DNA from 3 places in the Staphylococcus sp. FSL K6-0223 genome. Region 1 is predicted to be linked to each of the others. Evidence: riboswitches for the same ligand, from Rfam matches in the RefSeq annotation. Region 1 holds a riboswitch; each other region holds the start of a gene.
The links. Region 1 has a riboswitch for lysine ahead of MHI13_RS11630 (amino acid permease). Riboswitches for the same ligand answer to the same signal wherever they lie in the genome.
Positions count from the first base shown of each region.

Region 2: linked by a shared signal. The riboswitch ahead of MHI13_RS06655 (aspartate kinase) and the one ahead of MHI13_RS11630 (amino acid permease) in region 1 are both predicted to bind lysine.
Region 3: linked by a shared signal. The riboswitch ahead of MHI13_RS12995 (aspartate kinase) and the one ahead of MHI13_RS11630 (amino acid permease) in region 1 are both predicted to bind lysine.

Region 1 covers NZ_JBBOYX010000002.1:127,225-130,517, forward strand. The annotation lists gene thrS (threonine--tRNA ligase) at 1-1,608, shown strand, start outside; lysine riboswitch at 1,658-1,833, shown strand; gene MHI13_RS11630 (amino acid permease) at 2,054-3,293, shown strand, end outside.
Region 2 covers NZ_JBBOYX010000001.1:1,335,576-1,338,868, forward strand. The annotation lists gene MHI13_RS06650 (aspartate-semialdehyde dehydrogenase) at 1-593, opposite strand, end outside; gene MHI13_RS06655 (aspartate kinase) at 653-1,858, opposite strand; lysine riboswitch at 1,936-2,111, opposite strand; gene MHI13_RS06660 (ABC-F family ATP-binding cassette domain-containing protein) at 2,384-3,293, opposite strand, start outside.
Region 3 covers NZ_JBBOYX010000002.1:420,383-423,675, reverse strand. The annotation lists gene MHI13_RS13000 (ABC-F family ATP-binding cassette domain-containing protein) at 1-896, shown strand, start outside; lysine riboswitch at 1,109-1,285, shown strand; gene MHI13_RS12995 (aspartate kinase) at 1,371-2,573, shown strand; gene MHI13_RS12990 (aspartate-semialdehyde dehydrogenase) at 2,642-3,293, shown strand, end outside.

The DNA of each region.
Region 1 (3,293 bases):
GATGAAAAAGTATCATCAGATGATTTTGATAAAATAGAAAAAACGATGAAGCAAATCGTTAATGAGAATTATAAAATAGAACGAAAAGTTGTAAGTAGGGATGAAGCGAAAGAATTCTTCAAAGATGATCCATATAAATTAGAACTTATTGATGCAATTCCAGAAGATGAGAGCGTTACTTTATACTCACAAGGTGAATTCACTGATTTATGTCGTGGTGTACATGTACCTTCGACTTCTAAGATAAAAGAGTTTAAATTACTATCAACTGCAGGTGCTTATTGGCGTGGTGATAGTAACAATAAAATGTTACAACGTATATACGGAACTGCGTTTTTTGATAAAAAGGATTTAAAAGCGCATTTACAAATGCTTGAAGAACGTCGTGAAAGAGATCACCGCAAAATCGGTAAAGATTTAGAATTATTTACTAATAGCCAACTTGTTGGTGCTGGATTACCTTTATGGTTACCAAATGGCGCTACAATCAGACGTGAAATTGAACGCTATATTGTAGATAAAGAAGTGAGCATGGGATATGACCATGTATATACTCCAGTATTAGCAAATGTTGATTTATATAAAACTTCTGGTCACTGGGATCATTACCAAGATGACATGTTTCCACCTATGAAATTAGATGAAACTGAAGAAATGGTATTAAGACCAATGAACTGTCCACACCATATGATGATTTATAATAATAAACCACACTCTTACCGAGAACTACCAATCCGTATTGCGGAATTAGGTACTATGCATAGATATGAAGCAAGTGGTGCAGTTTCAGGTTTACAACGTGTTCGTGGAATGACTCTTAACGATTCTCATATATTTGTGAGACCAGATCAAATTAAAGAAGAGTTCAAAAGAGTAGTCAATATGATTCAAGAAGTTTATGAAGACTTCGGTTTTAAGGATTACACTTTCAGATTAAGTTACAGAGACCCAGAAGATAAAGAAAAATATATGGATGATGATGAAATGTGGAATAAAGCTGAATCAATGCTCAAAGAAGCAGTTGATGAAATGGGTCTACCATATGTAGAAGCTATTGGTGAAGCGGCATTTTATGGTCCTAAACTTGATGTTCAAGTTAAAACTGCAATGGGTAAAGAAGAAACTTTATCTACTGCGCAGCTTGATTTCTTACTACCTGAACGTTTTGAACTCACTTATATTGGTAGTGATGGTGAACAACATAGACCAGTAGTTATTCACCGAGGTGTTGTTTCTACAATGGAACGTTTCGTCGCATTCCTTACTGAAGAAACTAAAGGAGCTTTCCCAACATGGTTAGCACCAAAACAAGTCGAAATCATTCCAGTTAATGTAGATTTACATTATGATTACGCCCGCCAATTACAAGATGAACTTAAATCGCAAGGCGTTCGTGTTGAGATTGATGATCGTAATGAAAAAATGGGTTATAAAATTCGTGAAGCGCAAATGCAAAAAATACCATACCAAATTGTTGTAGGAGATAAAGAAGTAGAAAATAATGAAGTCAATGTAAGACAATATGGTTCCCAAGATCAAGAAACACTTGAAAAAGATGAATTTATTTGGAATTTGGTTGATGAAATTCGTTTAAAAAAACATAGATAACCTTGAAAAGATAGGTCGTATCATGTATATTACAGATGAATGAAATAAAATTAGAGTTAGAGGTTGCATCTTTAATTAGTAACTAGTCAGAAGTCGTATGGGACATGTGTTGAATTAGTGAAAGGTAACGATGCCGAAACAATTGTAAAACCATAATTTATAATTGTTGGGACAGTTTTCGACAAGAAGCTGTACTGTCACAGAATGTGATGTGCTACCTTATATAGATAAAACCTAAGTGGTTGCATATCTTAAAGGTATGTAACCACTTTTTATTTTCGTATTGTGTAGTATTTAGTTTAATAAATGATTTAGTGCTGTTATTGTTACAAAGTTTGTTGCTTATAAATTTTTTAATCAAACTTTCATATTTAAAATATATATTTATTACACAAAGAGAAAAATAGTTACATGTTAGCCTCTAAGACAAGGAAAGGGAGCTTCTATGAGTAAAAAAGAAAATCAAAATGACGGTGTCCAAAGAGGATTAAAAGACCGTCATATTTCAATGATCGCTATAGGCGGTTGTATTGGTACAGGTCTATTCATGACATCTGGTGGTGCTATTCATGATGCTGGTGCGTTAGGTGCTTTAATTGCTTATGCAATTATTGGTGCAATGGTATTCTTCCTGATGACATCTCTTGGGGAAATGGCTACTTATTTACCAGTTTCTGGTTCATTTAGTACATATGCTACACGCTTTGTTGATCCATCACTGGGATTTGCATTAGGTTGGAACTATTGGTTTAACTGGGTAATAACTGTTGCTGCTGATGTTACCATTGCTGCACAGGTTATACAGTATTGGTCACCTATGCAAGGTATACCAGCGTGGGTTTGGAGTTGTATCTTTTTAGTAATTATATTTGCCCTAAATTCTTTATCAGTGAGAATTTATGGTGAAAGTGAATATTGGTTCGCTTTAATAAAAGTAATAACTGTAGTTATATTTATTGTCATTGGTTTATTAACAATTGTTGGAATTATGGGTGGTAAATACGTCGGTTTTGATACATTTACCAAAGGTGATGGTCCTATTCTAGGTGGAAATTTAGGTGGTAGCCTATTATCAATTTTAGGAGTATTCCTTGTTGCAGGTTTCTCATTTCAAGGAACAGAATTAATAGGTATCACAGCTGGTGAGTCTGAAAATCCAGAAAGAGCCGTCCCTAAAGCGATTAAGCAAGTGTTTTGGCGTATCTTATTATTTTACATTCTAGCAATATTCATTATAGGTATGTTAATTCCTTATGATAGTAAGTCTCTAATGGGCGGTGGAGATAGCATTTCTACTTCTCCATTTACACTTGTGTTCAAAAATGCTGGTCTTGCTTTTGCAGCATCATTTATGAACGCCGTTATATTAACGTCTGTTTTATCTGCTGGTAACTCAGGAATGTATGCATCAACTCGTATGTTATATTCAATGAGTAAAGACAAATTAGCATTTTCTTCTTTTGGTAAGACTAACAAAAGTGGCGTACCTTATTTATCATTAATTGCTACTGGTGTACTTGTTGTAATCATCTTTGCTTTACAGCATATAAGTGGAGATGCATATGAATATATTGTTGCAGCTAGTGGTATGACAGGGTTTATCGCTTGGGTAGGTATAGCAATAAGTCACTATAGATTCAGACGAGCATTTGATAAACAAGATTATGATAAAAGTAAACTTAAAT
Region 2 (3,293 bases), on a different contig from region 1:
TATCCATCTTCTAAGAAAACATCAATATGTGGTAAAACATTATTATAAATAGGATGTGGATAAGCTTCTGGAGCTTTACCATTCGCACCTTCAGCTAAGTCTCTCTTACCTTTAACCCCTGAACCTGAAACTGCTTGATATGTTGTATAAGCTACACGTTTTAATCCAAAAGCATCGTATAAAACTTTAAGTGGCACGACCGACTGAATTGTTGAGCAGTTAGGATTAGCAATGATACCACGTTTAAATTCTGGTTGGTTAACTTCTGGTACAATTAAATCCACATCGTTTGTCATACGCCATTGACTTGAATTATCAATAACAATTGCTCCAGCTTTTTCGAAAATAGGGGCAAATTGTTTACTTGTTCCGCCACCTGCACTCATTAGCACGTAATCAAATTTTTCACTTGCTGCTTCTTCTGTAAGTTCTTGAACTGTATATGTTTTCCCTTGAAACTCAATTTCTTTACCTGCTGATCTTGCTGATGAGAATAATACCAACTCATCAAATTGGATATGTTTACGATCAATTGTTTCTAACATTTTTGTTCCGACTAATCCTGTTGCTCCAACTACTGCTAATCTTGTCATAAAAGAATCACTCCATTTAAATATTAATTGAATTTTGAATTACTTATTTTAACTTAAGTTTAAATATCAAAAGCATCGTATAGAACTTCAACCGCTTTATTTCCATTTTCTGCATCAATAACATAAGAAATACTAATTTCAGAAGTTGTTGTTTGATAAAATGGAATATTAGAATTAATTAACGTAATAAATGCTTTTGAAGCTACACCAGACATATCACGCATTCCTGAACCAATTAACGAAATTTTGACGTAAGCTTCATTAATTTTATAATCTAAAGCATCAAATGTTGTAGAAAGTTCCTCTAAGATACTTGAAATTTGTTGTACATCACTATCTTTAATAGAAAAAGATAGTTGTAAACCTTCAACATTTACGATTTGAGAAATCATATCCACATTAACTGAACCTTCATCTAAAGCAGTAAATAATTGAGTTAGAAGGCGATTATCTGGAAGAGGGTAACTAATTGTTACATGCATCATATGTGTATCTAATGCAACTCCAGTTACGGCTTTTTTTTCTAATATTTCTGTTCTTGGCATAATCCATGTTCCTTTCACATTTGATAACGTTCTACCTAAATACAAGGGGATATCATAATTTTTAGCAAGTTCTACACTTCTTGTTTCTAACACACCAGCACCTAAAGCACTCATTTCCATCATTTCTTCATAAGACACATAATCTAAACGTTTTGCCTCACTCAAAATTCTTGGATCAGTAGCATAAACGCCATCAACATCAGTGTAAATTTCACAAGGGATTTGATTACTAGCTGCTAATGCAACAGCAGTCGTATCTGAACCACCACGACCAAGTGTAGTTAACTCTAATTCGTCGTTCACTCCTTGGAAACCTGCTACAACTAAAACATCCTTGTCTTTAAATTCCTTATTAAATGTTTCAGGATTAATTTCTGCAATTCGACTTTTTAAATGATGACCTACTGTTTTGATACCTGCTTGATATCCAGTCATAGCTCTAGCACTTACGCCAATATCATTTAATACCATCGACAAATAAGAAACTGTTTGTTGTTCACCAGTTGTTAATAATAGAGCAAGTTCTTCATCTTTTGGAGTTGTTGTAAGATGAGAAACATTTTCCATTAATTGATCTGTTGTTTTGCCCATAGCACTTACGACAACAATAAGTTGTTCACCGTCATCTACACGGCGTTTAAGCATTTCTGCAATATTTTTTATCTTTGTAAAATCGGCGACAGATGAACCACCGAACTTCAAAACACGTCGTTTCAAGATTTTACCTCCTAGAATTTAGGGGCACACGTCATAAAAAAGAGCAAGTTCGGAATGTGCGAACTTGCTCGTAATTTATATACAAGTGATGCACTCCATTATTAAATAATAATGACAAACTCTCAGCTCTTAACCACAAAGTCCAACGAACGCTTACTGCGGTTGCAATTCGTTTCGGCATCGCACCCTTTCTATATTAGCCGTGGCAGACAGTGTTCTAATATATACTAATGATTGATGCGCCTCATCAATTTCTTATTCAATTACTATGTTTTTAATTATACATAAGCACCTTTTAACTGTAAACCGATTATTGTGATTTTTTGAAATAAACTGAAAATTATTGAAGTAATATTACTGTTAAAGAAAAGAGATAGTAATAATAAGTAATTTGTATAAATAATAACAATAATTCGAAAATAATAGTATTTTATAAAAAAACTGTCGCTAAAGTTCGTTATTTAGCGACAGTGTTATGCATATTCTAAATTTTAAAAATAGAAGATGCTTTATTAAAATCCTATTATTTTAATTTTGTAACACACCAATTTCTTTTAGATATTCTTCATATGGCAATTCTTTAGATAAACTACCTGGTTGGTTTAAATCAATCACGCGATTAGCGATTGTGTTAATAAATTCAAAGTCATATGAAGTAAAGATAATTGATCCTTTGAATGAAGCTAATCCATCGTTAACAGCTGTAATGCTTTCTAAATCAAGATGGTTCGTTGGCTCATCAAGTAGTAAAACATTGGCACTTGAAAGCATCATTTTACTTAACATACAACGTACTTTCTCTCCACCTGATAATACACTTGCTTTTTTCTTAACTTCTTCACCGCTAAATAGCATACGTCCTAAGAAACCGCGTAAAAATGTTTCAGTTTGTTCATCTTCAGGAGCATATTGACGTAACCATTCAACTAAATTCATATCTACGCCTTCGAAGAAATCAGAATTATCTTTAGGGAAATAGCTTAATGAAGTTGTCACTCCCCATTTAAATGAACCTTCATCTGGTTCCATTTCACCAGCAAGTATTTTTAATAGGGTAGTTTTAGCAATTTCACTATCGCCAATTAAAATAGCTTTATCATTTGGATTCATAGTGAATGAAATATTATCTAAAACTTTTTCACCCTCAATTGTTTTTGAGATACCATCAACTACTAATAAATCATTACCAATTTCTCTTTCTGGGGTGAATTTCACATAAGGATAACGTCTTGAAGATGGTTGAATATCATCAAGTTCAATTTTTTCTAATTGCTTCTTACGACTTGTTGCTTGTTTTGATTTTGACGCATTCGCAGAGAAACGAGCAATGAAGTCTTGTAATTCTTTGATTTTTTCTTCTTTTTTCTTGTTTTGTTCTTGAGCCATTTTTTGAGCAAGTTGACTTGATTGATACCAAAAATCATAGTTACCAACATAG
Region 3 (3,293 bases), 290 kb from region 1:
ATTTTTGGTATCAATCAAGTCAGTTAGCCCAAAAAATGGCTCAAGAACAAAATAAGAAAAAAGAAGAAAAAATTAAGGAATTACAAGATTTCATTGCACGATTCTCTGCGAATGCTTCTAAATCAAAACAAGCTACAAGTCGTAAGAAACAATTAGAAAAAATTGAATTAGATGATATTCAACCATCTTCAAGAAGATATCCATATGTTAAATTTACTCCTGAACGTGAAATTGGAAATGATTTATTAACTGTTGAAAATCTATCTAAAACAATTGACGGCGAAAAAGTATTAGATAATGTTTCATTCACAATGAATCCTAACGATAAAGCTATTTTAATTGGTGATAGTGAGATTGCCAAAACAACATTGCTTAAAATTTTAGCTGGTGAAATGGAACCAGATGAAGGAACATTTAAATGGGGTGTGACTACTTCCCTTAGCTACTTCCCTAAAGATAATTCAGAGTTCTTTGATGGTGTCGACATGAACTTAGTTGATTGGTTAAGACAATATGCGCCTGAAGATGAACAAACTGAAACATTTTTACGTGGTTTCTTAGGTCGTATGCTATTTAGCGGAGAAGAAGTTAAGAAGAAGGCAAGTGTTCTATCCGGTGGCGAAAAAGTTCGTTGTATGTTAAGTAAAATGATGTTATCAAGTGCTAACGTTTTATTACTAGACGAACCTACAAACCATTTAGACCTAGAAAGTATCACTGCAGTTAATGATGGATTGAAATCATTTAAAGGTTCTATCATCTTCACTTCATATGACTTCGAGTTCATCAATACAATTGCAAACCGTGTTATTGATTTAAATCAACCAGGTGGTTTATCTAAAGAAGTTCCTTATGAAGAATATCTTCAAGAAATTGGTGTTTTACAAAATAGTTAATAAATTTTCTTTTACTCTAGAGCATCTTCATGATTCTCTAGAGTTTTTCTTTTGGAAATTGATATTTAAGCAATCAATAATAAAGTTTTATTTATAATAAATCACAAATTGTGTTATCTTACTCTTAAATTTTCAGTATATTTTTAAAAATCTAACATATTGGTTTACAGAGATATACACTCTATGTATAATAAACTCATATCAATTGAATAAGATTTTGATGAGGAGCATCAATCATGAGTAAATTTTAGTATTTTGTCTGCTAACAACTAATTTTGAAAGGGTGCGATGCCGAAACAATTCATAATAGCAGTTATGAGTCGTTGGACTTTTTGGTTAAGAGCTGAAAGTTTGTCATTATTACTAAATAATGGAGTGCATCACTTGTACATAAATGTAGAGCAAGTTCGCGCATTCCGAACTTGTTCTTTTTTTATATCGTGTGAGCCTCCCCTAATTTTAGGAGGACTGAAATTGAACAGAAGTGTTTTGAAATTTGGCGGGTCTTCCGTCAGTGATTTTACAAAGATAAAAAATATTGCTGAAATGCTTAAAACACGAGTTGAACAGGGAGAAGAATTAATCGTTGTAGTTAGTGCAATGGGTAAAACAACTGATCAATTAATGGAAAATGTGTCAACGTTGACATCTACACCTAAAGATCAAGAACTTGCCCTACTACTTACTACGGGTGAACAACAGACAGTCTCCTATCTTTCAATGGTACTTAATGATATTGGTGTAAAAGCCAAAGCAATGACTGGATACCAAGCAGGTATTAAAACGATTGGTCATCATTTGAAAAGTAAAATTGCAGAGATTAATCCAGATACATTTAATCAAGCATTTGAAAATAACGATGTACTGGTAGTAGCTGGTTTCCAAGGTATAAATGATGAGTTTGAGCTTACTACTTTAGGTCGTGGAGGTTCTGATACTACTGCAGTGGCTCTAGCAGCAAGTAACCAAATCCCTTGCGAGATTTATACTGACGTTGATGGAGTTTATGCAACAGATCCAAGAATATTAAGTCATGCTAAGCGTTTAGAATACGTGTCATATGAAGAAATGATGGAAATGAGTGCGCTTGGTGCTGGAGTACTTGAAACTAGAAGTGTTGAACTTGCTAAAAACTATGAAATCCCCCTTTATTTAGGGAGAACTTTATCAAATGTGAAAGGAACGTGGATTATGTCTAGATCAGATTTATTAGAGAAAAAAGCTGTTACAGGAGTAGCTTTAGATACGCATATGATGCACGTCACAATTAGTTATCCCCTACCTGACAATCGATTATTAACTCAGTTATTTACTAAATTAGAGGAAGGTTCTGTCAATGTCGATATGATTTCGCAAATCGTTAATCTCGAAGGATTACAGCTATCATTTTCGATTAAAGATAGTGACGTTAATCAAATTTCATCTATATTGGAAAATCTATCCACTCACTTTGAAGCCTTAGATTATAAAATCAATGAAGAATACGTCAAAATTTCGTTAATTGGATCAGGTATGAGAGATATGTCTGGAGTAGCATCTAAAGCATTTATCACTTTAATCAATTCTGAAATTCCATTCTATCAAACAACGACTTCAGAAATTAGTATTTCATATGTTATTGATGCAGAAAATGGTCAAAGAGCGGTAGAAGAATTATATAACGCATTCGATATCTAAAATTGATATGATATATTTATAAAGAATTTTCTTAAAATTAACAATATTACAAATGGAGTGACTTTATTATGACAAGATTAGCAGTAGCCGGAGCAACAGGATTAGTAGGAACAAAAATGTTAGAAACATTGGATCGTAAGAATATTCCTTTCGATGAATTAGTACTCTTTTCATCAGCACGTTCAGCGGGTAAGGAAGTAGAATTCCAAGGACAAACATATACTGTTCAAGAGTTAACAGATGAAGCAGCAAGTGAACACTTCGACTACGTGTTAATGAGTGCTGGTGGAGGTACAAGTGAACATTTCGCCCCACTATTTGAACAAGCAGGTGCTATCGTCATTGATAACTCTAGTCAATGGAGAATGACCGAAGATGTAGATTTAATTGTTCCCGAAGTGAATGAACCTAAACTAACTCGTGGCATTATTGCTAATCCTAACTGTTCAACAATTCAATCCGTAGTGCCACTTAAAATTTTACAAGATGCATATGGCTTAAAACGTGTTGCTTATACAACATATCAAGCGGTTTCAGGCTCAGGTATCAAGGGTAAAAGAGATTTATCTGAGGGGCCTAATGGAAAAGTTCCTGAAGCGTACCCTCACCCTATCTATAATAATGTGTTACCACATATTGATGTTTTTCTTGAAAATGGCTACACCAAAGAAGAGCAAAAAATGATTGATGAAACAAGAAAAATTTTAAACGATAAAGACC